Mariniflexile sp. TRM1-10: one gene and its partner. Each later gene encodes a partner of the first gene's protein in a complex. Links are inferred from orthologs where the notes say so. Each region holds a gene or a part of one and is shown in the gene's direction. Other genes may lie near its edges. The genes, in order: groL and metK.

Region 1 (16,123 bases):
ATTTTAGTTTCAATAAGCTCAACAATATCATTGTCCGATAAATTATCCCAATCGTACTTGCTACTCACGTTGATGAACATATTGTTCCATTTAATAAAGGGTCCAAAACGTCCTTTCCCTTTTTGTACAGGTAACTTTTTATACATGTAGATGGGTGCATCTGCTGCTTGCTTTTCTTTAATTAAAGCAATAGCGTCTTCCAACTCAACACTTAAAGCATCAACGCCTTTAGGTAAAGAAACAAAAGCATCACCAAACTTAACATAAGGTCCGAAACGCCCGTTATTAACCTCAACTTCCTCCCCTTTATAAGTACCAAGATTTTTAGGCAACTGAAACAAGTCCATCGCCTCTTCGTAGGTAATGGTGTTTAATTGCTGATCTGGACTTAAACTTGCGAATTGTGGTTTTTCCTCATCATCAGGAGTTCCAATTTGCACCATAGGTCCAAATTTACCTAAACGCACACTTACTTGTTTACCTGTTTTTGGATCGGTTCCTAAAACACGTTCACCAGATTCCCTATCGGCGTTTTCCTGAACATTTTCTACTTGTGGATGAAAGTCTTGATAAAACGTTTTCATCATTTTAGTCCAATTTTCCTTTCCTTCGGCAATGTTATCAAAATCCTCTTCAACTTTTGCCGTAAAATTGTAATCTAAAATATGTTCAAAATGATTCACTAAAAAGTCGGTTACAATCATTCCAATATCTGTTGGAACCAATTTTCCTTTATCCGAACCTACTTTTTCAGTTAATACTTTATCTTTTACAGTACCTTTCTTTAATGTGAGTTGGGTATAACTACGTTCTACACCTTCAACCGTACCTTTTTCAACATAATTTCTATTTTGAATGGTAGAAATTGTTGGTGCATAAGTAGACGGACGACCAATACCCAATTCTTCCAATTGTTTAACCAAGGATGCCTCTGTATATCTATATGGTGGGCGCGTATAACGCTCGGTTGCTGTAATATAATTATTGATTAGTGCTTCATTGGTTTTCATTGCAGGAAGCATGCCTTCTTGCTCAACATCTTCATCATCGGTGCTTTCCAAATAAACCTTTAAGAAACCGTCAAAAGTAATAACCTCTCCATTTGCAGTAAAATGTTCGCTATGCGTGGATGCTGCAATTTTAACATTGGTACGCTCCAACTCTGCTTCACTCATCTGCGATGCTATGGCACGTTTCCAAATTAAATCATACAAACGTGCTTGGTCTCTATCAATATCAACCGAATGAATTGCGAAATCGGTAGGACGTATCGCCTCATGCGCTTCTTGGGCTCCTTTCGATTTTCCTTTATAATTCCTTGACTTACTGTACTTTGATCCGAAGGCACTTTCTATTTCTGCTTTTGCACCATTACGTGCTTCGTCAGATAGATTCACACTATCCGTTCTCATATAAGTAATTAAACCCGCTTCATATAGGCGTTGTGCCATTGTCATGGTTTTACTTACCGAAAAATAAAGTTTACGTGATGCTTCTTGTTGTAAAGTTGATGTCGTAAACGGTGCTGCCGGCGATTTTTTAGCGGGCTTTTTCTCTAAATCTGAAACTTTAAATGTAGCCGTTGCATTTTTTTCTAAAAATTTCTGTGCCTCTTCCTTCGTTGAAAAGGTTTTAGGCAATTTCGCTTTAAATGTTTGTCCTTCTTCATTAGAAAATTCGGCATCAATCCTATAGGATGCTTCCGCAGTAAAGTTTTGAATATCGCGTTCACGCTCTACAATCAATCGCACAGAAACAGATTGCACACGACCCGCCGATAAACCACCCTTAACTTTACGCCAAAGAACGGGAGACAACTCATACCCTACAATTCTATCCAATACACGACGTGCTTGTTGCGCATCAACCAAATCGTAATCTATCCCTCTTGGGTTTTCAATAGCTTTTTGTATCGCCGATTTAGTAATTTCATGAAAAACAATACGTTTTGTTTTGCTTTTATCCAACTTTAAAGTCTCTGCCAAATGCCATGCAATAGCCTCTCCTTCTCGATCCTCATCACTTGCTAACCAAACCATATCGGCATTTTTAGCTAGATCTTTCAATTTTTTTACTATCTCTTTTTTATCTTTCGAAACTTCATATTTTGGTTTAAAATCACCTTCAACATCAACCCCCAACTCTTTGGAAGGCAAATCGGCTATATGCCCAAAACTGGACTCTACCTTAAAATCTTTTCCTAAAAATTTTTCGATAGTTTTTGCCTTTGCAGGTGACTCCACAATTACTAAATTCTTCGCCATACTTGATTTTTTTGTAGCTACAAATGTATATGAAAAAAAGTTTATCTGCCTAATTTTAGGGATTATCTGTTTTCTGTTTAAATAAAAAAGCCTGTTTTTCGCAGTCAAAAAACAGGCTTTTTAAAGAAATTCATCATTTATTCGTAAGACATTCCATAACCTTGGTTGTCTTCTTTTTTATCAAAGCCTACAGATTCTTTATAGATAAAGTAAACTGGTAAATTAATAAATGACTTAGTTATATATATTCCTATACAGCACATTAAAAAACCTATTACAGTAGACAATAACCAAGCAACAAATAATAATCCAAAAGTTATTAGCCATTTTTTATTACCTAACTTAAATCCAGCTTTTATAACTTCGGAAGTTGATAATTCAGGATTAAAAGCAAATACGACATTTATTAAAGTAACGGGAACTAACACATAAAAAATTGGTAAAACACATAAAGCAAATGCTAATAAGACAATACCAAAAGTAACTAGAGACAACTTAATAACTTTACCTAAATACGGTTTCTTTAAATAGTAGAAATAATCATCTGCTCCCATTTCTTCTAAATCCTTCAACTTACATATTCTATAAAAAGAGGCTTTCATACCAAAACTAATAACCATGGCAAAAAATGAAAACAACAATGCAAATATGAAAATTGGAACCATTAATAATGGTGTAAAATCCTGCATATTTTCCATGTTTTGGAATGATTGTGGGTCAATTAACCCCATTCCAAGCATTGGTAAATACATAATCAAGTAAAAAGGCACCATTAAAAGCATGGTTAATAAGAGCATAACAAGACCTTGCACCCACACTTTTTTAAATAATTCGATGGATTGGTTAAAAATGGTTCCAAAATCTAAAGCTTTTGCTTTTTCAATTTTATCTAATAAACTATTAATTGTGTTCATGTGTATCAAATATTGGTTAGTTCGAACCAAAGTAAACACTTTCCTGCATATTTTCAAAATTTAATAAATTTTTAAATCTGACACTTTGTCACAAAACATAAATAAATTGTATCTTTGCATGCTTATTGAAAATACGTGTTTCAACAACCTATGGAAAAGACAATAGACGAAAACAAACAAGGGGAATCTCTAGTTCTTGAACAAAAGGAAGGCAACAAACGCAAACTTTTTATTGAAAGTTACGGATGTGCCATGAATTTTAGCGACAGCGAAATTGTAGCTTCAATTTTAGCCAATCAAGGATTTAATACCACCCAAAATTTAGAAGATGCCGATTTGGTTCTGGTAAACACGTGTTCTATACGCGATAAAGCTGAACAAACCGTACGTAAACGCTTAGAAAAATACAACGCGGTAAAACGTTCGCACAACCCAAAAATGAAAGTGGGTGTTTTAGGTTGTATGGCCGAACGCCTAAAAACTAAATTTCTTGAAGAAGAAAAAATTGTTGATTTAGTTGTTGGCCCTGATGCTTACAAAGATTTACCAAACCTATTAGCTGAAGTTGATGAAGGTCACGATGCCATTAACGTTATTCTTTCAAAAGAAGAAACCTATGGCGATATTTCTCCCGTGCGCTTAAATAGCAATGGTGTTACCGCTTTTGTGTCTATAACGCGTGGTTGCGACAACATGTGCACCTTTTGCGTGGTGCCTTTTACACGTGGGCGCGAGCGTAGTAGAGACCCACAAAGTATTATCGAAGAAATTAACGATTTATCGAGCAAAGGCTTTAAAGAAATAACACTTTTGGGTCAGAATGTAGATAGTTACCTTTGGTATGGTGGCGGCCTGAAAAAAGATTTTGACAAAGCTTCCGATTTACAAAGAGCTACTGCGGTTAATTTTTCTAATTTATTAGAGTTGTGTGCCAATGCGCAACCTAAAATGCGGATTCGTTTTTCAACTTCCAATCCACAAGATTTAACTATGGATGTGGTTGAAACCATGGCGAAATACCGTAATATTTGTAATCACATCCATTTGCCAGTACAAAGTGGCAGCAACCGTATTTTAAAAGAAATGAACCGTTTGCATACCCGCGAAGAATACATGGAATTAATAGATAATATTAAACGTGTTATTCCCGATTGTGCCATCAGTCAAGATATGATTGTTGGTTTCCCAACCGAAACTGAAGCCGATTTTCAAGATACCCTATCATTAATGAACTATGTGAAGTATGATTTTGGTTATATGTTCACTTATTCAGAGCGCCCAGGAACTTTAGCTGAGCGTAAGATGGAAGACGACGTTCCTGAAGAAACCAAAAAACGAAGACTTTCCGAAATGGTAGAACTTCAGCAAGAACATAGTGGCTATAGAACCAGACAAAATCTAAACACAGTTGTTGAAGTTCTTATTGAAAAAGAATCTAAAAAATCGGACGCACATTGGTCTGGTAGAACCCCACAAAGTTTGGTTACTGTTTTCCCTAAAGGCGACTATAAAATTGGTGATTTTGTAAACGTAAAAGTTAACGATTGTACCAGTGCTACCTTAATTGGGGAAGCTATTGGGTATTCAATTAACAATTAATAATGAGTAATGAGTAATTAATGATTAATAATAGTATGAGTAATACTTTCAACCTTTTACTTTTCAACTTTTAACTTAACGAATGGAATCAATTCAAGCTATAAAACAACGTTTTGGTATTATTGGCAATTCGCCTGCACTAAATCGTGCCATAGAAAAAGCAATTCAAGTAGCTCCAACCGATATTTCGGTGTTGGTTACTGGCGAAAGTGGTGTAGGTAAAGAAAGTATTCCAAAAATAATACATCAATTATCTCATAGAAAGCATAACAAATACATTGCCGTAAACTGTGGTGCCATTCCCGAAGGAACTATTGACAGTGAACTTTTCGGACATGAAAAAGGCTCGTTTACAGGCGCTTCCCAAACTCGTGAGGGTTATTTTGAAGTCGCCGATGGTGGTACTATTTTTTTAGACGAAGTAGGTGAATTGCCATTAACTACTCAAGTCCGTTTATTGCGAGTTTTAGAAAATGGCGAGTTTTTAAAAGTAGGCTCCAGTAAAGTGCAAAAAACCAATGTACGTATTGTAGCGGCGACAAACGTAAACATGTTTGAAGCCATTGAAAAAGAAAAGTTTCGCGAAGATTTATATTATCGTTTAAGCACGGTAGATATCCATTTACCTCCGTTACGAGACAGGCAAGAAGACATTCATTTGTTGTTTAGAAAGTTCGCCAGCGATTTTGCATTAAAATACAAAATGCCAACCATCAAATTAACCGATGCTGCCATACAAACCCTTTTAAAACACCGTTGGGCCGGCAATATTCGTCAGTTACGAAACATTGCAGAGCAACTATCTGTTTTAGAGCAAAATAGAACCATCTCTGCAGAAATCCTAAAAAGTTATTTACCAACAGCGGGCAGCAATTTACCTGCCGTAATAAAAACATCCAAAGCCGAAAGCGATTTTAGTAGCGAACGCGAAATTCTATACAAAGTATTGTTCGACATGAAAAGCGACTTAAACGATTTAAAGAAGCTTACCTTAGAACTCATGAAACACGGTAACACTAAAGATGTTGAAAAAAATAACGAAAGCTTAATTCAAAAAATTTATGGTGATGATGAAGATGATGCCGAATATGAAGAAGACCCTGTAGATGACAGCAAAGTGCTTTCAATACCAGAACACAGCGTAAACCCTACATCACCTGAAACTTTAGACAAATACCATTTTGCTGAAGAAATTGAAGAAGAAGAAACTTTATCATTACAAGATAAAGAATTGGAATTAATAAAGAAATCGCTTGAACGTCACAGCGGAAAGCGTAAATTAGCAGCAGCCGAATTAGGCATTAGCGAGCGTACTTTGTACAGGAAAATTAAACAATACGATTTGTAAATAGTTAGCAATATTCAATTCCAGTAAACAGTTAAAAATACAACAATGCTAACTACAAATCGTTTTACAATTATTAACTAAATGTGTTACACTGAGCGCAGTCGAAGTGTTTTTAGATATTTATGAAAAACTATTTTTTTTACTTCTTAATTACAACTTTTAGTTTATCACTTTTTGGCTGTGGTTTTTATTCATTCACAGGCGCATCGGTTCCAGCAAATGTAAAAACCTATCAAGTAAATCGTTTTGAAAACAATGCGCTTTTAGTAGAACCGGGTTTAGAACGCGATTTTAAAATTGCTTTAGAAGATTTAATTCAAAACCAAACCAATTTAACACTTGTGCAATCAAATGGTGATTTGGTTTACGAAGGTGAAATAACCGATTACCGCATTTCACCAACCACAGCAACATCTCAAAATACAGCAGCCCAAAACAGATTAACAATAAGCGTTAAAGTAAGATTTTTTAACAGAAAAAAGGAAGATGACGATTTGGAACAAACCTTTTCATTCTTTTACGATTATGCCGGAAGCTCCCAACTAATTGGAGCCACAAAAACAACAGCACACGAAGAAATTTTTGAACGTCTTACTCAAGATATTTTTAATGCTACATTAGCTAAATGGTAGTTGGTTGATGGTTGATGGTTGATGGTTGATGGTTGATGGCAAAATTATTTTTTTTACGTTAGCTTTGATGCTAAACAAATGAAAACACAAAACTTAGTGACTTTAAATATTTATAAATCAGCAACTTTGAATCTTTGAATCTTTGAATCTTTGAATCTCTGCAACTTTGTAACTTTGTAACTTAGAAGCTTTGAAACTCTGAAACTCTGAAACTTTGAAACTCTGAAGCTTTGAAACTTTCTTTAAAAAAATGAACAACACCGATTTTACATACATACTTCAGCATCCGCAAAGCATCACGCATCCGCAAACCGAAGCTGTAAAATCCATTATTAATGAATTTCCTTATTTTCAATCGGCACGTGCTCTGTACCTTAAAGGTTTAAAAAACGAAAGCAGTTTTAAATACAATCAAGAACTTAAAACCACGGCTGCTTATACGGCAGATCGCAGTATTTTATTCGATTTTATAACGTCTGATGTATTCGTTCAAAATGAAATTTCAGAATTCATCCAGCAAAACACAGCACATTTAAAAGATATTGACATTGACATTGAAGACATTTCAGTAAAAAAAAGTATAAAAATTGACGATGCCCTAAAGCAACAAATAACAGCAACTATTGGCGTTTTAGACCCTACCCTATTTAAACCTAAAAAGGACCAAATACAAAAACCAACTGCTTTTACCTTAGATGAATCTGAAAGTATTGAAATTGCTGCCAAAGAAACAGTAACGCCAGAAACTGCTGCCAGTAATATATTAAAACTAGGCAAACCTCTTGAATTTGATAAAAGAGAAACTCATTCTTTTAATGAATGGTTAAATTTAACACGCCTGAAGCCTATTGAAAGACATGAAGATGTTATTAAAGAAGAACCGAAAGAACCTGAAACCCCTTCTAAGATAGATAAACTTAAAAAGTTTAAGCTTATTGAAGAGTTTATCAGCAAAAACCCAAAAATAAACCATACCACTTTTTCGCCTTCAAAAGTAAATCTTGCCGAAGCACAAATGATACAACCCGAAGCCTTAATGACCGAGACTTTGGCACGAATTTATGTTGAACAAAAAAACTATCAAAAGGCAATTCAATCTTATAAAATTTTAAGTTTGAAATATCCAGAAAAAAGTAGTTTCTTTGCAAACCAAATTAAGGCAGTAGAACAATTACAAGAACAAAATAACAAGAAATAATGAGTACGTTTACAATATTTTTAGCATTAATAGTTGTGGTAGCATTTTTACTAATCGTAGTAATCATGGTTCAAAACCCTAAAGGCGGTGGGTTATCATCATCTTTTGGCGGTGGTGGCACACAACAATTAGGTGGAGTAAAAAAGACAACCGACTTTTTAGATAAAAGTACCTGGACATTAGCAACTTTATTATTGATATTAATTTTATTATCTAACGTTGCTATTAACAGAGGTGGTGAAAGCGCAGATTCCAAAGCTTTGGATCCAGATGCTACAACATCACAACCTTTACCAACGCCAGCAAAACCTGCAAACAACACTGCTCCGGTAGAATAATTTGCACTACTATAAAACAAAAAATGCCAACTTTAAACAAGTTGGCATTTTTTGTTGCTGTAAGTTTGTCAGTTCGCAACCATTGGCACACTTTTAGAATAGTACATACCCGTTAACATTAATTTTTAAACTTAAAAATATATCACAAATGGCATTAAACATTAAACCATTAGCAGACCGCGTTCTTATTGAACCTGCACCCGCTGAAACTAAAACAGCATCGGGAATCATTATTCCAGATAACGCTAAAGAAAAACCACAAAAAGGAACCGTTATTGCTGCTGGAAAAGGCACCAAAGATGAGCCTATTACCGTTAAAATTGGCGATACTGTTTTATATGGTAAATATGCTGGCACCGAACTTAAATTAGAAGGTAAAGATTATTTAATAATGCGTGAAAGCGACATTCTTGCGATCATCTAAAAGCAAGTTTCAACACGTCATCACAAGGACGAGGAGTTTGCACGAAGTAACCTTTTGAATAGGGCTTCTAGTTTAAAGGTTTCCTCGGGTTAAAAACCCTCGCAATGACGAAAAAAAAATTAAAATTTCAACTAAAATTAAAAATAGATTCCCTCCTTCGAGGGAATGAAAAATAAAACTTTTCATTATGGCAAAAGATATAAAATTTGATATTGAAGCACGCGACGGTTTAAAACGTGGTGTTGATGCATTAGCAAATGCAGTAAAAGTAACTTTAGGCCCTAAAGGTCGTAACGTTATTATTAGCAAATCATTCGGAGCACCTCAGGTAACTAAAGATGGTGTGACTGTAGCTAAAGAAATTGAATTAAAAGACGCTCTTGAAAACATGGGCGCACAAATGGTAAAAGAAGTTGCTTCTAAAACCAACGATTTAGCCGGCGATGGTACTACGACTGCGACCGTTTTAGCACAAGCTATCGTAAAAGAAGGCTTAAAAAATGTGGCTGCTGGTGCTAACCCAATGGATTTAAAACGTGGGATAGACAAAGCTGTTGAAGCTATTGTTAAGGATTTAGAAAAACAATCAAAGAAAGTAGGTAACTCTTCTGAAATGATTAAACAAGTGGCTTCTATTTCTGCTAATAACGACGATACTATTGGCGATTTAATTGCTAAAGCATTTGACAAAGTTGGTAAAGAAGGTGTTATTACTGTTGAAGAAGCTAAAGGAATGGAAACGTATGTTGACGTTGTTGAAGGTATGCAGTTTGACAGAGGTTATCTATCGCCTTACTTCGTAACAGATACCGACAAAATGATTGTAGATTTAGACAATCCTTATATCTTATTATTCGACAAAAAGATTTCTAACTTACAGGAAATCCTTCCCATACTAGAACCAGTAGCACAATCTGGTCGTCCGTTATTAATTGTTGCCGAAGATGTTGATGGTCAAGCATTGGCTACTTTGGTGGTTAACAAATTACGTGGCGGATTAAAAATTGCAGCTGTAAAAGCACCAGGATTCGGAGACAGACGTAAAGCCATGTTAGAAGACATCGCGATCTTAACGGGTGGTACTGTTATTTCTGAGGAACGCGGTTTCACTTTAGAGAATGCCGATTTAAGCATGCTAGGTACCGCTGAAACTGTTACTATTGATAAAGATAACACGACTATTGTAAATGGTTCTGGTGATGCCGATGCTATTAAAGGACGTGTAAACCAAATAAAAGCACAAATTGAAATCACTACAAGCGATTACGATAAAGAAAAATTACAAGAGCGTTTAGCTAAATTAGCTGGTGGTGTTGCAGTGCTTTATGTTGGTGCTGCTTCTGAAGTAGAAATGAAAGAGAAAAAAGACCGTGTTGATGACGCATTACACGCTACAAGAGCTGCTGTTGAAGAAGGTATTGTTGCCGGTGGCGGTGTTGCCTTAGTAAGAGCAAAATCGGTTTTAGAAAAAATTACAACGGAAAACCTTGATGAAACAACAGGCATTCAAATTGTAGCACGTGCTATTGAAGCACCTTTACGCACCATTGTTGAAAATGCAGGTGGCGAAGGTAGTGTCGTAGTTTCTAAAGTTATGGAAGGCAAAGGATCGTTTGGTTACGATGCAAAGTCTGAAACTTATGTAGATATGCTAAAAGCAGGTATTATCGATCCTAAAAAAGTAACACGTATTGCCTTAGAAAATGCGGCATCGGTTGCTGGAATGATTTTAACTACCGAGTGCGCTTTAATTGACATCAAAGAAGATGCTCCAGCTATGCCAGGCGGTATGGGTGGCGGTATGCCAGGAATGATGTAAATCGAGAGCCTCGACACACAGATATTAAAGAACGCCTCCATTTTGAGGCGTTTTTTTGTGGGTTTAATGTTCGATGTATAAAAGTTACACAGATTAAGAACTAAGATGGTTATTCAACTTTTTTATTCGAATCGATTAACTCAATTAATTTCACAAGAGATGATTTGATTTTATCAGACTCACTCTTTTTAAGCATCAATTCAGCTTTCTTTTTCATTCCGCTATAATTTGCCTCGGGATAAAGTTCAATCAGTTGAGCAAAGTACTTATCAATCCCTTCTGCAAGTTTGATTTTCCCTTGTTCCGTAAATGCGTCCTCGTCATTAATCTTATCCAAATAAATAGTATAATTACTTATAAGAGTTTCAATATTTGAATTAATATTATTTTTAACTCTTGAAGAGTTCGGGTCATCTGCACTTTCTTTTATTTGGTCATTTCCTAACTTAAAATAGTCAAGTTGTAAACTCAAACCATAATGCCAAACAGCCAACATTTCTATATCATAAATATATTTATCTTTACGGTCAGTTGCTTGATAAATTTGACTCATATCTTTCCAATGGTCAAAGAATTCCGTAGCAACATCATTCCGATGTTTTAAGCCCAATTCTTTGTCTTTTAGTACTATTTTGAAATTTTGTTCATCTGTTAATTTTTGAACAATTATTCTTTGCTCAGGATTATCAAAAGTTGGTTTTTTTTCATCATCCATGTAACCAAATCTTAATTCAAGAATCGCTTTGTCATAATCGTTAATATCCCAATACCTTTTGTCTAAAGGGAATTCGTGCTCTTCTGTTTTGTTACAATTGGTTAATGTTAAGAAAGCAAACGTTAAAAGAAAGTATTTAATTTTTATCATTAATTGTTATTTTTGGTTTTTTATATTTGTTTAACAAAGTTAATAAACTGTCTACTTCTTTCTCGTATCTTTTTTGTTCACTTAAAACATAGCTGTGAAAAGTATTGTAGTCATATTCTTTTTGAAAAGTCCTTTCCTTTGTTTTCACTTCTCTTATTATTTCCTCGATTTTGTCTTTATCAAAAGTATTTAAATCAGATATCTTTTCCTTTGCTTTTCTAGCAAACAATTCTGTAATTTTGATGTGATATTTCTCGTGATTTAAAAGTTCTTTGCTATTTGTGTTTTTTTTATAAACGAAAGAGCGCGATGGATGAAATAATGATTGGACGGTAACGGAATTATCATCAATATCACTATCTATTGAGGTTACAACATATGCAAATCTTTCATTACCATAAAGTGACTTTTTGAAAAATTCTAGACCTCGAAAATTCTGAAATGTGATTTGGTCGTACTTATCAAAAGTTAGAGGTTTTTCGTAATTCAAAAAATTTGTATGACTCAAAATCCCAAAAACAATTGAAGTAAAAATTAGAATTAAAAAACTGTATTTTGAGAATTGCAATAACTTTTTTAGCAACTCCCTATTTTCATCTTTACGTTCTTTTAATAACAAAAACAATTGATAAATTGCTGGTGAAAAGTAAAGCAGTGAAACCAGTAGAATTATTAATTTGTCATTCATTCGTAAAGATTAGCTTTAATTACCTGCAACTATAATTATGCAAAATCGTTCTAGTATTTAACGCTAAACGAATTTAATAAATTTTCTCACAAAATCAATTCATAAAAGCATAAAAAACTCCAAAGCCATAACCTTGGAGTTTTTTATATAAGTGGTTTAAAAAAATCATTTACCTGCCTCCCGGTGGGCAATACGTTTTTAAATAATTAGTGAACAATGTTTTTAAATGCGCTGTCGTGCCTTCGCCTTCCCGAATACCATGTGTACGGTTTGGATACGGCATAAACTGAAACTGTTTGTTGTGTTTTACCAATTCGTTTACTAAAATTTCGGCATTTTGGTAATGTACATTATCATCGCCGGTACCATGAATATACAATAAGTTGCCTTGTAAATTTTCAGCATACGTTACAGGCGACCCCTTTACAAAATCTTCCATATTTTCTTGTGGCAAGCCCATATAACGTTCTTGATAGATGTTATCGTAAGTTAACTGGTTTGAAATAGCCGCTAATGAAATGCCCGTTTTATAAATTTCAGGATATTGAAACAACAAATTTAAAGTTGCTGAACCGCCTCCACTATGCCCCCAAACTGCAATACGTTCTGGATCTACAAAATGCCACTTTAGTATTTCTTCGGCTGCCATGGCTTGGTCTTTAATATTAATTCTTCCTATGTTTCTATAAATACTTTTACGCCATGCGCGCCCTTTTGGTGCTGGTGTCCCTCGGTTATCCAATGATATGTAAATATAGCCATCATCTGCCATACTACCATTATAATTCCAGTTTCTACCTGCGCCATAAGAATCGTTTACCGTTGTAGATGCAGGTTCAGAATACACATAAAACACTACGGGGTATTTTTTTGAAGCATCAAAATTGGTTGGTTTTACCATCCATCCATCCATTTCAACGCCTTCGGCAGTAGTCACTTTAAAAAATTCAACTTTAGACGTCTCTTGCAATCTAGACAGATTGGCTTCTATACTGGCTTCCGTACTAATTGGTTTATGGTTTTCAAACGAAATAAGCTCAGAAGCTGGTTTTGTAAAATGGTTTGAAAACGAATGCACGGCAAAAGCACCTGTTGGCGATACGTTATAACTATGTGTGCCTTCTAATGCTTTTGGGCTTACCAACTCTAAAGTTCCTTTACCATTTAGCTTCGTTTTGTAAAGATAGCTTTGTGTGGCATTGTTGGGCGATGCCATAAAATACACATAGCCATTTTTGGTATCAATGTATGACAGGTCTATAAAATCGTAGGCGCCTTTGGTTATTAATTGCTCTTTCTTTCCTTCTAAAGACACGTTATATAAATGCCTCCAACCATCTTTTTCTGAAGTCCATAAAATATTTTTTCCGTTGTTGTACCAAATAAAATTGTTGGTAAAATCGATGCTATAGTGGTTTCCTGCTTGATAGATATCTACCCAAGCTGCATCGGTTTCTTCTTGTATAACTTTAGAAATACCCGTTCTTGGTTCAGCAATAAAAAGTTTGCTTTGGTTTTGTTTTCTGTTTAATTGCTGAATTAATAAGTTTTCGGTTGCTGGTATAAACTCCATACGCACCAAATAATTTTGACGTGGATTTCCTGGAATATCCATCCATGTGGTTTTTACATCATCAATAGTTACAACACCGACTTTACAAGACGACGGTGTTTCGCCAACTTTGGGGTATTCCAAAGGCACTATTTGCGAATAAATAGAGTCGGTGTTATTAATCATATAAAACGTCTTGGTATCGCTCGCATCAATTTGCCAATAGGCTATCGATTTACTATCTAAACTCCAACGAAAACCATCGCGACAGGCAAATTCTTCTTCATAAACCCAATCAAACGTTCCGTTGATTAATGTTGCAGTCCCATCGGTCGTTAGTGCTTTTATTTTTGAGTTGCTTAAGTCTTCAACATATATATTATTGTCACTTACATAGGCAGCCAATTTACCATCGGGAGATATTTTAGCAAACATAAGCGATGCTTCCGGCAAAGTTTTACCTAGTTGTTGTAAAGCGCCTGTTACCATATCTAAAACCCAATAATCCCCTTTGGTATTTAATCGCCATACACGTTTGGTATTAGTAAACAGCAACACTTTTTGCTCATCTTTTGAAAACGTAAAATAACTTACTGTCAAAGGTGTGTTACTACCGCTAGGTATTAATTGCTCTTTTGATATTAATACTTTAGCATCATTAGAAGGTAAGGTATGCTGAACAATGCCCTCGCTTTGAATTGTATAATACGATTTACCATCGTTAGACCATTTTAATCCTGAGTCTTGCGAAAACCCTTGGATTGACAACAAACTAATAAATAAAAAAACTAAGGATACTTTAAGTTTGCTTTTGAAATTAAAAACCAATTTAAAAATGTGCATAAAAGTTGTGCTTTAAATGAATAATAAATTTCCGAAGTTAATATTTAATTTGAAACTGCCAATATTCAGACTCTTAGTTTAACAGCTTCTTGTGATGCGTTTATTAAATGATTAACACTTAGAGACTGTTTAAGTTTTAAGTTTATTGTAATAAAATGCAGGAAGCAACAGCATTAAAATGATGGGTTGAATGATAAACCTGCGTACATTAAAAAATAAATAGTAGTCTTCTTGTCTTGGGTTAATAACAAAATACAAATAAATGGCCATTAAAGTTACAAAAGCCAACGTGTATATAAACACTGAGAACTTTATAATGCTTTTGTTTTTAAAAACCACATAGAGTATGCCTAATGAAATGACTGTATTTAAAATATATCGAAATGTAGTAAACATGGCGACTTTAAAAATTTCGCGTCTGGGACTATCAATATACAAGTAATCGTTTTGAAAAAATGTTAAATAAGGATCGTAAAACAAGTCGTCTTCAAAAACTCGAACTAAAATCAACAATCCGAATAACACAATTAATAAGATGTATTTTGTTGGATTATTCATTGCCTCTCTTCAATTTTGAAAAACGATTCACCCAAAAAACCCACAATAAAAATACCATCCCATAAATAATAGCAGGAAAAACAACCTTATGAAAAATATCTTTTTGATATGGATAATGATACAAACCTATAGTTAACAGAACAATGCGCAATAAATTAACTGTATAAATCAAAACACTTCCCGAAAGGATGTAGAAAAATGTTGTTTTAAACTTAGAAGCAAAAGCCACGATAAATGACACAAATAATATAATAACACTAATAGAATTACAGCCTTCAACAACACGTGCTAAATATTGGTTGTTAACAATTAGCTTCACTGATGGTTCATTTGGATGTGGCAACACTTGTGCATGATATCCAAAAGTATTTAATAACGATTCACTTTGTTTAGCCACTAAGTGCGTCATGTAATCTGGGTAAAATTTAGCCCCGTCAGAAAACTGCAAATAAAACTTATAGAGTATTGACAGAATAATATACGTCAATAAAAACGCAAGTATAAACTTTATAACCAACTTATATTTTACTAAAAGTGCTTTCAAAAAAACAAATGATTTAAATTAAGGAACATTGAGATTAAAAACCATAATTTCACAAGGCTTATATATTTTTTATGCTTAGGAACCATTTTAATTAAATTTCTTCACCTCTTAAAGCATGTTATCTTATATCTTATTTGAATATCCTTAGAGAAGGAATATAATTGTATTTTTTGCCATTTGAAACTCTAACCGTATTTATAATAATTATTGTAAAATTATAAATATATAAAATGATTATTGGAACATATGCCTTAAAGACACTAAAAGGAGTTATGTGTTTAAATATAGGACTAATGACTCCAAGAAACAATAAAATGGAGTATGAAAAAAGCACAATAGACCAAGTTATCTCAAAATTTAACATGGATTTACCAAGCTCATTCACATTTTTCAGTTTATCCTTTTTAAGTATCCAAAAAACTAAAGGAAGAATAATTCCTAATATAGGAAAGAATAAAAATCCAAGAGCAGATAAGCTCATTAATATTAAATACCCTTTATCCTCTTGAATTTTCCAATCAATAATTTCATCGGGCG
Region 2 (16,136 bases), 110 kb from region 1 along the record:
AATTATTAATATTTACTTTTTCATATTCTTTTTATTATAAATAACTCATTTTTAATAAATTTCATTGAATAATTAAAAATATTATTCAATGAAATTTATTGAACACGTTTAAATACGTTCATATTATCAAAATAGCTCTAATTACAAAATATAATCGGTGCTAATGAAGTTAGATGTTTTCTTATCTAACAATTCTTTTAAGATGGTGTTATTGTAGCTGTTATCTTTTGATGCCACAAAGGTTCTAATTGAAAATGAGCGTAATGCATCATGAACGCTTAATGTACCAAATGCAGAATCTTTTCTACCTGTAAATGGATACACATCGGGTCCGCGCTGGCAAGAACTGTTTAAATTAACACGGCACACTAAATTAACCAATGTATCTATTAAAGGCGATAAGGTTTCAATGTTTTTCCCAAACAAGCTTACTTGTTGTCCGTAATTAGATTCTGCCATATCGTGCAAAGGCTCTTCAATATCTGAAAATGGAATTACGGGAATTACAGGTCCAAATTGTTCTTCACTATACACTTTCATGTCTGTATTAACAGGATATAAAATCGCTGGAAAAATAAAATTATCGGTCAATACGCCACCTTTTTCATTTAATATAGTTGCTCCTTTTTCTAAAGCATCGGCAATTAATTCTTTAATATACCCTGGTTTTTCAACTTCTGGAAGGGGTGTTAATTTCACTCCAGGTTCCCAAGGATTCCCAAATTTAAGCGCATCAACTTTTGCCGTAAAACGTTTGTTAAATTCATCTACAACAGAGTCGTGCACATACACTACTTTAAGTGCCGTACAACGCTGTCCATTAAAAGACAACGTTCCTGCAATACATTCTTCAACCGTTAAATCCAAATCGGCATCGGGCAATACAATGGCTGGGTTTTTAGCTTCTAAACCTAAAACCATGCGTAATCTATTTCCTTTAGGGTGCTGCGCTTGCAAGGCATTTGCTGATTTACTGTTACCAATTAACGCCAACACATCTATTTTACCAGATTTCATAATTGGGGTTGCCAATACACGTCCACGACCATAAATGACGTTTACAACGCCTTTTGGGAAGCTATTTTGAAAGGCTTCTAAAAGTGGTGAAATTAATAAAACCCCTAATTTTGCTGGTTTAAAAATGACAGGATTTCCCATTATTAATGCTGGAATAAGCAAGGTAAATGTTTCGTTTAGCGGGTAATTGTAAGGTCCTAAACATAACACAACACCTAATGGTCCTCTGCGAATGTGTGCGTATACACCATCGTTTTTTTCAAATTTAGCAGAATCTCTATCAATTTGTTTGTAAGCTTCAATGGTATCGTAAATATAATCGACCGTTCTATCAAATTCTTTTTGTGAATCGGGGAGGTTTTTCCCGATTTCCCACATTAAAAGTTTTACGATAACGTCTCTTTTGGTTTTCATTTGCTCCACAAACTTCTCCATGCAAGCAATTCTATCAATTACTTTCATAGTTGGCCACAAACCTTGACCTTTATCGTAAGCTGTTAATGCTGAATTCAGCACCTCCAAAGCTTCTTTCTCGCCTAATTGCGGAATGGTTCCCAACAACGTTGGTTTATAGTCTGGTGTTGAAGATATTGTTGAATACACCTCAGCGGTTTCACCCTTCCATTCAATTAATTCCCCATTGGTTAAATAGGTGGTTTGATGAAGCAATGTATGTATTTTATATAGTTCTGGAATTTCAAATAAAGTCGTACTCATTTTTTAAAATTATATCGTTAAAAGCCAAGAAACTGTTTAAATTTTATCTAAAAGCCATTTTTTGTTTCTTTTTGACCCATATTTCGTTGAATTTTTTTTTCTAATAGCTCTACTATTAAAAAAAAATCCGCCTCATCTGACCCAAAAATAATTCAAAAAAGCATCAATAAACAAAACTTAAACAGTTTCTAATGCTAATATACCCATATTTTAGCACAATCACTTTTAAAAAAGGAAGTCCTCCTAAAAAAATATGAAATTCTTAACGTATTATTTACATGCAAGGAAAATGCATAAAACTCAAACGTTTTCGCCCACTGAATCAAAAAAATAAAACCAAGATTTAAACCAAGATTTAAACCAAGATTTAAACCAAGAATTGAAATAAATCGGGTTTATTGTTTAGATAATCGCCATAAAAATTACGTTGTTTCATTTTGGTAATTAATGGTTCTAAATCGGCTGCCGATTTTAATTGAATGCCCACTACCGCGGAGCCATTTTCACGATTGGTTTTCTTGGTATATTGAAAGTGGGTAATATCATCATTGGGGCCTAAAATATCGACCACAAATTCTTTTAAAGCACCGGCACGCTGCGGAAACAGTACAATGAAATAATGTTTTAAATTGGCATATAACAAGGCACGTTCTTTTATTTCCGCGGTACGCGTAATATCGTTATTGCTCCCACTTACTACGCAAACGACATGCTTGCCTTTAATATCTTCAGCATAAAAATCTAAAGCCGCAATACTTAATGCGCCAGCAGGTTCGACTACAATAGCATCTTTATTGTAAAGTTCCAAAATAGTTTCACATACCTTACCTTCTGGAACCGTAATCATATCATGAAGATTTTCTTTGCAGATATTGAATGTTAAATCTCCAACACGCTTAACAGCTGCGCCATCAATAAATCTTTCAATATGTTCTAAAGTAGTATTTCTGTTATTCTTTATTGAAGTTAGCATAGAGGGTGCACCATCAGGCTCTACTCCAATAATTTTTGTGCTTGGTGATAATTCTTTAAAAACAGTTGATAAACCTGCTGCTAATCCACCACCACCAACTGCAACAAACACATAATCGATAGGAACATTTGTTTGCTCTAAAATTTCCAGAGCTATGGTTGCCTGTCCTTCAATAACCTTTTTATCATCGAAAGGATGGATGAATATTTTTTGCTGCTGTTCGCATTCCAACATGGCTGCATGGTATGCATCGTCGTAGGTATCGCCAATAAGTTTAATCTCAATAAAATCTTCACCAAACATTTTAACCTGCTCCACTTTTTGGTTGGGTGTTGGTGCAGGCATATAAATAGACCCTTTAATTTTTAATAGTTTGCACGACAACGCAACACCTTGAGCATGGTTACCTGCACTGGCACAAACTACGCCTTTTTGGGATTCTTCCGCAGTAAGCGAACTTATTTTATTATATGCCCCTCTAATTTTATACGAGCGTACCTGTTGAAGGTCTTCCCGTTTCAATAAAATAGTCGCTTCAAATTGTTTTGAATATCTAAAGCTAGGGCTTAAAGGCGTAACTGCCGATACTTTTTGAATGATATCGGCAGCTACTTTTACATCTTTAATACTAGGAAAATATGTGTATTTCTCCTTGTTCATTAATGGGTTTTTAAAAGACCTGCAAGGTTTTGAAAACCTTGTAGGTCTAAAAAATTAACTTTATTTACTATTACTATACTATAGGCTTCATAGCCGTCATAGAAGCCCTTAAGAAAGACCCTATTTTTTCAACTGGGTGTTCTCTTAATGCTTTGTTTACAGCAATTAATTTTGCATTATCTACTGCTTTACCATTGTCTTTAGCATACGCTTTACCAATAACATCGGTATCGATTTTCTTCATAAAATCTGCTAATAATGGCTTACAAGCATGATCGAACAAATAACAACCGTATTCAGCAGTATCAGAAATAACACTGTTCATTTCGTATAATTTACGTCTTGCAATCGTGTTAGCAATAAGTGGCGTTTCGTGTAACGACTCGTAATAAGCAGATGCATCGATTATACCAGAATCTGTCATAGCTTCAAAAGCTAATTCAACGCCTGCTCTTACCATAGCGACCATTAACACACCGTTATCATAGTATTCTTGTTCTGAAATTTCAACATTTCCAGCAGGTGTTTTTTCAAATGCTGTTTGGGCTGTTGCTGCTCTCCATCCTAATAAATCTTTATCATTATTAGCCCAATCTGCCATCATACCGCTAGAAAATCTTCCTTCCATAATGTCATCCATATGTTTTTGGAATAATGGACGCATGATGTCTTTTAATTCTTCAGACAATTCAAAAGCTTTAATTTTTGCTGGGTTAGAAAGTCTATCCATCATATTGGTAATACCACCATATTTAAGACCTTCTGTAACAGTCTCCCAACCATACTGAATTAATTTTGAAGCATATCCAGCATCAATTCCTTTTTCAATCATTTTATCGAAACAAAGAATAGATCCTGTTTGTAACAACCCACAAAGAATCGTTTGCTCTCCCATTAAATCTGATTTCACCTCAGCAACGAAAGAAGATGCTAATACACCAGCTCTATCACCACCAGTTGCAGCAGCATAAGCTTTTGCTTGCGCCCAACCTTTTCCTTCTGGATCGTTTTCTTCGTGTACCGCTATAAGTGTTGGCACACCAAAACCTCTTTTATATTCTTCTCTTACTTCAGTTCCCGGGCATTTAGGTGCCACCATAATAACCGTTAAATCTTCACGTATTTGCGTGCCTTCCTCAACAATATTAAAACCGTGAGAATACGATAATGTTGCGCCCTTTTTCATTAAAGGCATGACCGCTTTTACGACACTTGTATGTTGCTTATCTGGTGTTAAGTTTAACACTAAATCCGCTGTTGGAATTAACTCTTCGTAAGTTCCAACGTTAAATCCGTTTTCTGATGCATTTACAAATGATTTACGTTTTTCTGCAATGGCTTCAGCACGTAATGCATAAGAAATATCCAATCCAGAATCCCTCATGTTCAACCCTTGATTTAAACCTTGAGCACCACACCCTACGATAACAATTTTTTTACCTTTTAAAGCGTTTACACCATCTTCAAACTCTGAAGAGTCCATAAATCTACATTTAGACAATTGAGTTAATTTATCTCTTAACGATAGTGTGTTAAAATAATTTCCCATTTTTAATTTTAGTTATTATTGATTATTGAAGGCCAATAGCACTTCTGTTACTTTCATTTCATCTTTTGTTACGGCAATACGTCCTGCACGAACAAATTGCATAATGCCAAAAACATTTAAATCCCTACGTAAAGATTCAATTTCATTTCTTCTTCCTGATTTTTCCAGTACAAAAAACTCTTTGTTTACGGTAACAATTCTAGCATTACTTTCTTTAATTATATTTTGAATTTGAGGTTCTTCAAATAATAAAGCCGACTTTATTTTGAACATACAAGACTCGGTATAAATAGTTTCTTCATCTTTATGATAATAGGCTTTTATAACTTCTACTTGTTTTTCAAACTGACCAATAATTTTTTTGGCTTGAGGTTCTGTAATATTCACAACAATCACAAAACGGTTTACACCTTCAATTTCTGATTGCGAGGTTGTTAAGCTTTCAATATTAATATGTCTGCGTTGAAAAATAGCTGATATACGATTTAATAAACCAATGTTATTTTCGGTATAAATTGAAATCGTGAATGTTTTTATTTCTTCGTTCATTTTTAAAAAGATAAAAGATTAGAGAAAAAAGAGAAAAGATGTATTCTGCTCTCTTGGTTCTTTATTCTTGGTTCTTCATTCTTTATTTTTAAGATAAAAGAGTAGAGAAAAAGAGAAAAGACATATTCTGCTCTCTTGGTTCTTGACTCTTGGTTCTTGACTCTATATTCTTTATTCTTTTGTCTATTTTCTAATAGCTACCTAACTTAAACGGATATCTGAAACCGATGCTCCTGAAGGTATCATTGGAAATACATTATCTTCTTTTTCCACACAAACCTCAAGGAAATATGACTCTTTGGAAGCAATCATCTCTTTAATCGCTGCAGCAAGTTCTTCACGTTTTTTTACACGTTTTCCTTCTATATAATAGCCTTTAGCAATGGTTACAAAATCGGGGTTTGTCATTTCGGTAGACGCATAACGTTTATCGAAAAACAACTGTTGCCATTGACGCACCATTCCTAAGAATTCATTGTTTAATACCACAATCTTTACAGGTACTTTCTGTTGAAAAATAGTGCCTAATTCCTGAATATTCATTTGGTAACCACCATCACCAATAATAGCCACCACTTCTCTATCTGGAGCCGCCATTTTAGCACCAATGGCCGCTGGTAGTGCAAAGCCCATAGTTCCTAAGCCACCTGAAGTAATATTACTTTTAGTCACATTAAATTCAGAATAGCGGCACGCAATCATTTGATGTTGCCCTACATCGGACACAATAGCTGCATTGCCTTTAGTTTCTATATTTATTTGTTTTAATACTTCTCCCATGGTCAAACCTTCTTTAACTGGAGAAATATCGTCTTTTATAACTTTTTCAAATTCAATAGCGTACAAATCCTTGAATTTCTGTAACCAAGTGGTATGTTTATTTTCGTTTAATAAAGGCAACAACCTAGCTAAACTATCTTTTGAATCGCCTAAAACAGCAACATCTGTTTTTACATTTTTGTCAATCTCAGCTGGGTCAATATCAAAATGAATGATTTTAGCTTGTTTGGCATAGGTATTTAAACTTCCTGTTACACGGTCGTCAAAACGCATCCCAATAGCAATAAGCACATCGCACTCGTTCGTTAACATATTTGGTGCATAATTACCGTGCATCCCTACCATACCTACATTTAATGGATGCGATGTTGGCAACGCCGAAGCCCCCAAAATAGTCCACGCAGCAGGAATACCAGCCTTTTCTATAATAGCTTTTAATTCGTTTTCTGCTTGACCTAAAATAACACCTTGACCCCAAACTATGAATGGTTTCTTTGCAGAATTAATTAATTCGGCTGCTGCAGAAAGCGATTCAGGATTTGTTTTAGGAACGGGCGTATAACTTCTTACACCTGTGCATTTTTCGTATTTAAAATCCAACTCGCCTACCTGTGCATCTTTTGTAATATCAATTAAGACTGGTCCTGGGCGGCCGCTTTTAGCTATATAAAAAGCCTTCGCTAAAACCTCTGGAATTTCGGAAGATTTAGTAATTTGATGATTCCACTTCGTAACAGGTGTAGAGATACCAATAATATCGGTTTCTTGAAAAGCATCTGTTCCCAATAAATGTGAAAACACTTGTCCTGTAATACACACCAACGGCGTAGAATCTATTTGCGCATCGGCAATCCCCGTAATAAGGTTAGTCGCGCCTGGTCCCGAAGTCGCCATGGCAACACCAACTCTACCGGAAATACGTGCAAAACCTTGCGCTGCATGTGCAGCACCTTGTTCGTGACGTGTTAATACGTGATGAATTTGGTCCCTAAATTTATATAACTCATCATAAACTGGCATAATAGCACCTCCTGGATATCCATAAAGAATATCAACTCCTTCTGCTATTAAGCACCTTATAATGGCTTCACTTCCTGTAATACGTATGGTTTCTTGTGCCACTTCTTGTTTTTTATTTGCTGTTTGTGTGTTCATGTTTATCTTATTTTAACCTTTCGACAAGTTTTCACTTGTTCCTTTGAAATAAAAAATATTTTATTTCAGGTATTTCCGGGGTGACATGAGATTCCTGCCTTCGCAGGAATTAAAATGCATCAGTAATACAGCCTTTTGAAGCTGATGATACCGATCTTGCATATTTATATAAAATTCCTTTTTTATGTTTTAACTCTGGGGCAACCCATTGTGATCTTCTTTCTGCTAATTCTTCATCTGAAAGAAGCACATTAATTGAATTGTCTTCCGCACTAATCCTAATGCTGTCTCCGGTCTTTAGCAACCCTATAGTTCCACCTTCTTGAGCTTCTGGCGTGATGTGACCTACAACAAATCCGTGGGTACCTCCAGAAAAGCGTCCGTCTGTAATTAAAGCTACGGATTTCCCTAAACCTGCTCCCATAATTAGAGATGTTGGTTTTAACATTTCTGGCATTCCTGGACCTCCTTTAGGACCTACATAACGAATGACTACCACATCACCTTTTTCTACTTCACCATTTGAAATCCCTGTATTTGCAGCTTGCTCACCATCATACACCACTGCTTTTCCTTCAAATAACAATCCTTCGTTACCCGAAATTTTAGCCACGGCGCCTTCTTCAGCAAGATTTCCATAAAGAATTTGGAGGTTACCAGAAGATTTTAATGCTTTGTCTTTTGGATAAATAACATCCTGGTCATTTTCAAACTTAAGCGGCTCAACATCTTTTAAATTCTCTGCCAACGTTTTTCCTGTTACTGTTAAACAGTCGCCATGTAGATAGCCATTATCTAATAAATATTTCATTACTGCAGGTGTTCCTCCTATACCGTGAACATCTTCCATTAAATATTTTCCACTAGGTTTTAAATCGGCTATTAAAGGCGTTCTGTCGCTAACACGTTGAAAATCCTCTAAAGTAAATTCAATATCTGCTGCATGGGCAATGGCCAAGAAATGTAAAACAGCATTTGTAGAACCTCCAAGCGCATTTACAAGTGCAATGGCATTTTCAATAGATTTTTTAGAAATAATATCTAAAGGTTTTAAATCTAATTCCAAAAGATTTTTAATGGCTATGGCCGTTCTTTCGCTTTCTGATAATTTATTAGGGTTTTCTGCCGGTATAGAAGAATTATACGGTAATGCAAAGCCCATACATTCTATTGCTGAAGCCATTGTATTTGCGGTGTACATACCTCCACATGCCCCCGCTCCTGGGATAGCGCTTTTTATAATTTCCCTATATTCTTCTTCATCAATCTCACCTGCAACTTTTTGCCCCAGAGCTTCAAAAGCTGAAACAATATTAAGTTTTCTTCCTTTATATTTTCCTGATGCGATGGTACCACCATACATCATTATTGATGGGCGATTTAAACGCAACATAGCGATGACCGCTCCTGGCATATTTTTATCACAACCAACCACCGATATAAGAGCATCATAACTTTGTGCATGCATAACGGTTTCTATCGAATCTGCAATAATATCTCTTGAGGCCAAAGAATAATTCATACCAGAAGTCCCCATAGATATCCCATCACTAACTCCAATAGTATTAAATCCTAAACCAACTAAACCAGCTATCTTACACTCTATTTTCACTTCTGAAGCTAAATTGTTTAAGTGCATGTTACATGGGTTGCCATCATACCCCGTACTTGCAATACCTACTTGGGCTTTTTGCATGTCTTCATCTGTCAGACCTACGGCGTATAACATGGCTTGAGATGCTGGTTGAGATACATCTTGAGTTAATCTACTACTATATTTATTAAGTTCTTTCATCTTTATTGCAGATAATTTTGCGTTTTGTCTTTTTATTTATTTATTCTATTAATGATTTAAGATTTTTAATAAAAATTCTATAATTTTTTAATAAAAATTCTATAATCTGTAAATAAACCCCGAAAATAATTTATTAGGTTTTTATACAGCGTGTTTTTTATATTTCCAAGGTTAAATCCATAAGCTTTAAAAATAATTTAAACAACTGTTTTACAACAACTTAATCTATTATTTCTATGATGTTCAAAATTGAAAAATAATCCATAAAAAAACCTTCCATTTACAGAAGGCTCTTAATAATTACTATCGTTTATAAATAAGCCTTCCTATCGATGCGAAATAATCACAACGACATTGACAGAAATGCTATTTAATAGTTGTTTATTCATTTTTAAAAAGCAAATATTTAAAATTAAAATGTAATAGCCAACTTATTAGTTAAAAAAGCAAAAAAGAATTTGCTTTTACTTTTATTTTTTTACTTTTGCACCACAAATAATAGAGGAAAGATTTGACTGATTGCAACCTCTTTGTACTAAACTTATTTCTTACTCATCTAATAAGAGAGACCGAAACAAGTTCAGCACAAGTAAAAATGCTAAAGGCAGTGTAAACTTCCTTCGACGTTATCGTCAAATCTTCCGCATAAATATAAAAATGGCGTATTTATTTACTTCTGAAAGTGTTTCTGAAGGACACCCAGACAAAGTAGCAGATCAAATTAGTGATGCATTAATTGATAACTTTTTAGCATTCGATAAGGACTCGAAAGTAGCTTGCGAAACGCTTGTTACAACAGGGCAAGTCATTCTTGCTGGTGAGGTAAAATCACATACCTATTTAGATGTTCAAAAAATTGCTAGAGATACTATAAACAGCATTGGCTACACGAAAGGCGAATATATGTTTGATGGCAATTCGTGCGGGGTACTTTCGGCTATACATGAACAATCGGATGATATAAACCGCGGGGTAGACAGAGCTACTAAAGAGCAGCAAGGTGCGGGCGACCAAGGTATGATGTTTGGTTACGCTACCAATGAAACCGAAAATTTCATGCCATTGGCTTTAGATTTATCGCATAGAATTTTAAAAGAACTAGCCGATTTACGTCGCGAAAGCAAAGACATTACCTATTTAAGACCCGATTCTAAAAGTCAGGTAACTATTGAATATAGCGATGACAACATTCCGCAGCGTATTGATGCCATTGTGATTTCCACACAACACGATGATTTCGCTGATGATGACACCATGCTTGCTAAAATTAGAAAAGACATCGTTGATATTTTAATACCTCGTGTGGTTTCTAAATTACCAGAAAGCATACAAGTGTTATTTAATAGCGACATCAAATACCACATAAATCCAACGGGTAAATTTGTAATTGGTGGTCCACACGGAGATACCGGACTTACAGGGCGCAAAATTATTGTTGACACTTACGGTGGAAAAGGGGCGCATGGCGGCGGTGCTTTTTCTGGAAAAGACCCAAGTAAGGTTGACCGTAGTGCAGCCTATGCTACGCGACACATTGCCAAAAACTTAGTAGCTGCAGGAGTTGCTGATGAAGTTTTGGTACAGGTAAGTTATGCTATTGGTGTGGTAGAGCCTATGGGTATTTTCATTAATACGTATGGCACGTGCCCTTTTAATATGACGGATGGTGAAATTGCCGAAATAGTTTCTAATATCTTTGATATGCGCCCGTATGCCATTGAAGAGCGCTTAAAACTACGCGCACCAATTTATAGCGAAACCGCTGCGTACGGACATATGGGACGTAAAAACGAAACGGTTACCAAAACATTTAGCCAACCAAATGGCGAAAACATCACATTGGATGTTGAACTATTTACTTGGGAAAAATTAGACTATGTAGATAAAGTAAAGGAAGCTTTCGGGTTGTAAACCTTTTTTATATAAAACATACACAAACCTTGTAATTCGTTTTACAAGGTTTATTTTTTCAAAAAAAAATTACATTTCGTTTTAATTTGAAAAATAATTATAGCTTAAATGATAAAGAAAAAAATCAGTAGAACCATCCGGATCTCCAAATATGTAATCTACAAAGAAACCTTAATAGATTTCAAGGAACATTTTTGGTCTTTTATTGGTGCTTTTTTTGGCATTGGCTTAATTGCTTTTATGCAATCGCTTTTCTTACCTAAACTGGAAAACACCTTTTTAGTTGGATCTTTTGGCGCGTCAAGTGTATTGATATATGGTGCCATAGAAAGTCCATTATCACAACCAAGAAATTTAATTGGCGGCCATTTGATATCAGCCATTATAGGCGTAACGGTTTTTAAGCTTTTTCCTGACACTATATGGGTAACCGCACCACTTGCCGTTTCGCTTTCCATTGTTTTTATGCAATTCACAAAAACACTTCATCCACCAGGAGGCGCTACAGCTTTAATAGCAGTTATTGGCACTGAAAAAATAAAATCACTAGGCTATATGTATGTGTTTTCTCCAGTATTAACAGGCACACTAATTCTATTCATAGTGGCGTTAGTATTTAATAACACAACAGCACACAGAAGCTATCCAACAAATAGTTTTATTAAAAGATTTCTCAAGCGAAAAAATTTAAACAGTCTCTAAAAATGAAAGCCAAAAGACCCCGTAACACCAAATTTACGGGCATTAGGGTTTTCAACTTCATCTAAATAATTGCCTCTAAAATTAAAGTCTATTCTAAACACTTTAAAAATATTACCAACTCCAAAACTGTATTCGTAATACATTTTATCGCTTGGTGCTCGATAAATTAAGCTTGAAGCATTTAAATCTTTATTTTCTTGGGACACTTCACCCCAAACACCACGAATGCCTACAATTTCACGTAAGTTCAATTTTCTTAAAAACGGAATTCTAGAGAAGAAACGTCCGTTAAAATTATGCTCTAATTGCAGCGACGTATAGGTATCGGAAACAAACTCGTAAAAATCCAACTGAGAAAAGGTATTATAAATTGAAAAATACGACTGGTTTCCTGGAATGGGACTTAGCAATCCCAGAGGCACTTCCCCAAAAGTCTTACCTGCTTCTATGGTGGTCGTTAGCCTTCCAAAACCGCCTACTTGCATAGGTTGTATGTATGAAAACTGAACTTTGGTATAATTAAAATCGCTACTGAACAAACTTTTATCTCCACGACTTATTTGTGCAAAAATACTAGCATAATCATCGTTGGCATGAAGGCGTTCGACACCGAAACCTGTCATTTTTCGTTTTGGAAAATACGATACAGAAAAAGTAGATTCGTATTGCTTGATTTCAGATTCAATACCTGTTGGCGTATTATAATCCAAACTAAAGGTTGGTGATGCCGATGCTAAAGTTCTGTAATTTGCACCAAATCTAAAAACAAGATTTCTCCAAGGTTCTAATTCAACCGCTAAGCTGGTTAAATTTATGGAGGTTAGTTTATCGTTTGAACCCGTTCCAATTACTGCCGAAGATGCTAAACTTCTGCCCAAAACATCGGTACTGGTTGTTAAACTAGCGCCTGTTTGCTCTACATCACGCCTGTTTCCTCCAGAAATAATTAAGCGATTTTTTTTATCTAATAGCCATTTTCCTGAAATGCCATACTTAAATTTACCGTCTTTAAAACCATAGGCCAAGAATCCTTCCAAACGCCACAAGTCATTTTTCCCAAAGTATGTACGTCCTCCTGCACGCAAACGCATGCCTTCAACTTCATTAAAACCAAAAGTGGAGAAAATAGGCCCATAATCTAAAGGCAATTCATTGAACTCAATATATCCCGACGCTAAAATGCTTCCTAAATTATAAAGTCTTTTAAACTTTTTTACGGTTTTTAAAGTGTCTAACATTTTGTAAACACCTTTTTCGTCTTTATTTAAAGCTTCCAAACGGTTTTCTGACCAAAAGCTATCGTCACGGTCGTACACGTCTTTGTCGTAATTATAAACCTCTGTTTCATAAAACTTCTTGTTCTTTTCAATATCAAATTTATAATTATCGTATAAGGTTGTTCGCTTACCATACACACCTCTTGATTTTTCCTTTTTATTAAAAGCAAAATCACTCATCATATAATCACGCTTTACAAGGAAAATAGAATCGTTTAAAACTTCAAATTCCTGTTCAATATAAATTTCTTTTACCCAGTTAATATTAGCACTTTTTGAGGCTTGAAGTTTTATTTCTTTAATAGCATAGGTGGTATCGGCTACCCAAAAATCACCTTTAAAAGTAAGCTCGTTTTTACGGCGTGGATAGTATATAATATTGTAACACCATTTATTATCTATAAATGCACTGTCTTTTAATACATAATTATAGGTGTTTATTCCTGTTCTTGACAACGGACTTACAAAACTCTTATCGAAAAACCTCAGGTAATTATCATACACATCATAATCTGAATATAAATCATCGACAAAGTCAATTATTATTTGGTTATCACTAAATCCGGAATTTTTATTTCCCTTTAAAACTTCTTTTTCTTTATTAAGAAGGTTGTCTCCATACACTGTTGAAACGGCTTCATTAATAAATATGGGCAAATAGGTTTTACCAGTAACATTAGACGTATCTACTTCGTTAAAAACAAATTCCATCCCTCTAAATAGTTTGCTTTTTATAAGAGCACTATCGATGGTATTAATATCGAATTCCACTTTTTCGTATTTGTTGTATTCGTATTGCTTGAAATGTTTTAAACCATTTTTACGCTTATGTTCCCATATTTTCCGAAGTAAATCAATCGCTGGATTGTTCTTTTTAGATTGTTTTCCGGCCACAATAAACACTTGGTCCAATTCTGCTGCAGCTTCTTTAAGTATGAATTTTAATTCGTAATTCACCTTTTTTGTCAAAGGAATGTCTAAAGTTTCATAACCTAAAAAAGACACTATTAATGCATTCCAAGTATCGGTAGATTCCATATAAAACTTACCGTTTTCATCGGTTATGGTACCTTGTGTTGAGCCTTTGAATATAACGTTGGCAAATGAAATAGGTTGATTGTCTTCATCAAGCACATAACCACTTACTTTGGTTTGTGCGAATGTGGAAGTGGAAATAATTCCGAAGAGAAAAAATGTAAAGAGTAGCTTTGGGTTCATAGTACAAAAAAAAACTTCATTAACAAATTGCGCTAATGAAGTTTATATAACGTAAAAATTGTTGTTTTATATATATAATACTTTTTTCACAGCTTTAATAACCTCCTTACTGTCTGGTAACCATTCTGCTAACAAAACTGGTGAATAAGGTGCTGGTGTATCGGCAGTATTGATTTTTACAACTGGCGCATCTAAATAATCGAATGCTTCCGATTGTACAATATATGTAATTTCTGTTGAAACGTTTCCAAAAGGCCATGCTTCTTCTAAAATCACCAATCTATTGGTTTTCTTAACCGATTTTAAAATTGTTTCCTTATCTAAAGGGCGCACTGTACGTAAATCGATAATCTCACAAGAAATACCTTCTTTTTCTAATTCATCAGCTGCTTTATAGGCTTCCTTGATGATTTTTCCGAAAGAAACAATAGTAACATCCGTTCCTTCACGTTTAATATCAGCAACGCCTAAAGGCAATATATACTCACCTTCTGGCACTTCGCCTTTATCACCATACATTTGCTCGCTTTCCATGAAAATAACTGGATCATCATCACGAATTGCTGCCTTTAACAAGCCTTTTGCATCGTATGGATTTGATGGTACCACTACTTTTAAACCAGGTGTATTAGCAAACCAACTTTCAAAAGCTTGCGAATGTGTTGCTCCTAATTGTCCAGCAGATGCTGTTGGTCCACGAAAAACAATAGGACATTTAAATTGCCCACCAGACATTTGTCTGATTTTTGCTGCATTATTTATTATTTGGTCAATACCAACAAGAGAAAAGTTAAAGGTCATATACTCTACTATTGGTCTGTTTCCGGTCATAGTCGACCCTACCGCTATTCCTGCAAAACCTAGCTCTGCAATTGGTGTATCGATTACACGCTTTGGCCCAAATTCATCTAACATTCCTTTTGATGCCTTGTAGGCACCATTATACTCTGCTACCTCTTCACCCATCAAGTAAATGCTTTCATCTCTACGCATTTCTTCGCTCATAGCTTCGCAAATAGCCTCCCTAAATTGAATTGTCTTCATTAAATATTTTTTTTAATCGAGTTGCAAAAATAACAATAAATGACTTACCTTTTTAAAAGAATTATTTAAAATTTATTATGCACGCATAACAAATATTCGGAATAAAATAATTAACTTCGTAACCTCAATAAATCTATACTTATTTAATACATCATAATTATGAAAATATTAGTGTGCATTAGTCATGTTCCAGACACCACATCTAAAATTAATTTTACTGAAGGCGATACAAAATTTGACACCAATGGCGTGCAATTTGTAATAAACCCAAACGACGAGTTTGGTTTAACACGTGCCATGTGGTTTAAAGAAAAGCAAGGCGCCCATGTTACTGTTGTTAATGTAGGTGGCGCAGAAACAGAACCTACCTTACGCAAAGCCTTGGCTATTGGTGCCGATGGAGCTATACGTGTAAACACTGCTGCTACTGACGGATTTTCGGTGGCTAAGCAATTAGCAAATGTGGTAAAAAATGGTGGATACGATTTAGTCATTGCTGGTCGTGAATCTATTGATTATAATGGAGGTATGGTACCTGGCATGATTGCAGGATTGATTGACGCTAATTTTGTAAACAACTGCATTAGTTTAGAAATTGATGGAGACACAGCAAAAGCAATTAGAGAAATTGATGGTGGAAAAGAAACCTTATCAACGTCCCTACCATTAGTCATTGGTGGGCAAAAAGGTCTGGTTCAAGAAAGCGATTTACGCATCCCAAATATGCGAGGAATCATGATGGCACGTCAAAAACCTTTAACGATTTTAGAACCTGTTGACGCAAATAAC

Evidence for each region.
Region 2: the proteins of groL (region 1) and metK are in contact, whole or in part, in a cryo-EM structure (PDB 8P4O), measured with the Escherichia coli proteins. The link is inferred for Mariniflexile sp. TRM1-10 from one-to-one orthologs.

What each region holds. Positions count from the first base shown.
Region 1 is NZ_CP022985.1:2,536,244-2,552,366, reverse strand. The notes cover bases 8,331-11,220. They hold groL (chaperonin GroEL), read left to right. Parts: upstream 8,331-8,904; coding sequence 8,905-10,536; downstream 10,537-11,220. Other genes in these bases: CJ739_RS10805 (hypothetical protein), read right to left, coding at 10,646-11,220; CJ739_RS10815 (co-chaperone GroES), read left to right, coding at 8,442-8,717. In the rest of the region: topA (type I DNA topoisomerase), read right to left, coding at 1-2,264; CJ739_RS10845 (hypothetical protein), read right to left, coding at 2,402-3,178; tRNA (N6-isopentenyl adenosine(37)-C2)-methylthiotransferase MiaB, read left to right, coding at 3,329-4,777; CJ739_RS10835 (sigma-54 interaction domain-containing protein), read left to right, coding at 4,860-6,125; CJ739_RS10830 (LptE family protein), read left to right, coding at 6,248-6,757; CJ739_RS10825 (DUF8458 domain-containing protein), read left to right, coding at 7,008-7,955; preprotein translocase subunit SecG, read left to right, coding at 7,955-8,293; more of CJ739_RS10805, read right to left, coding at 11,221-11,401; CJ739_RS10800 (hypothetical protein), read right to left, coding at 11,388-12,089; CJ739_RS10795 (S9 family peptidase), read right to left, coding at 12,259-14,484; CJ739_RS10790 (exosortase F system-associated membrane protein), read right to left, coding at 14,614-15,042; exosortase family protein XrtF, read right to left, coding at 15,035-15,586; CJ739_RS10780 (helix-turn-helix domain-containing protein), read right to left, coding at 15,717-16,123.
Region 2 is NZ_CP022985.1:2,426,931-2,443,066, reverse strand. Bases 9,077-11,979 are described here. They hold metK (methionine adenosyltransferase), read left to right. Parts: upstream 9,077-9,852; coding sequence 9,853-11,106; downstream 11,107-11,979. Other genes in these bases: CJ739_RS10280 (DUF5686 and carboxypeptidase-like regulatory domain-containing protein), read right to left, coding at 11,805-11,979; CJ739_RS10285 (HPP family protein), read left to right, coding at 11,215-11,808; ilvD (dihydroxy-acid dehydratase), read right to left, coding at 9,077-9,195. Outside these bases: CJ739_RS10320 (NADP-dependent glyceraldehyde-3-phosphate dehydrogenase), read right to left, coding at 142-1,734; threonine ammonia-lyase IlvA, read right to left, coding at 2,102-3,367; ilvC (ketol-acid reductoisomerase), read right to left, coding at 3,441-4,916; ilvN (acetolactate synthase small subunit), read right to left, coding at 4,932-5,465; ilvB (biosynthetic-type acetolactate synthase large subunit), read right to left, coding at 5,667-7,400; more of ilvD, read right to left, coding at 7,510-9,076; more of CJ739_RS10280, read right to left, coding at 11,980-14,303; CJ739_RS10275 (pyruvate dehydrogenase complex E1 component subunit beta), read right to left, coding at 14,370-15,347; CJ739_RS10270 (electron transfer flavoprotein subunit beta/FixA family protein), read left to right, coding at 15,507-16,136. UniProt on the Escherichia coli protein: Catalyzes the formation of S-adenosylmethionine (AdoMet) from methionine and ATP.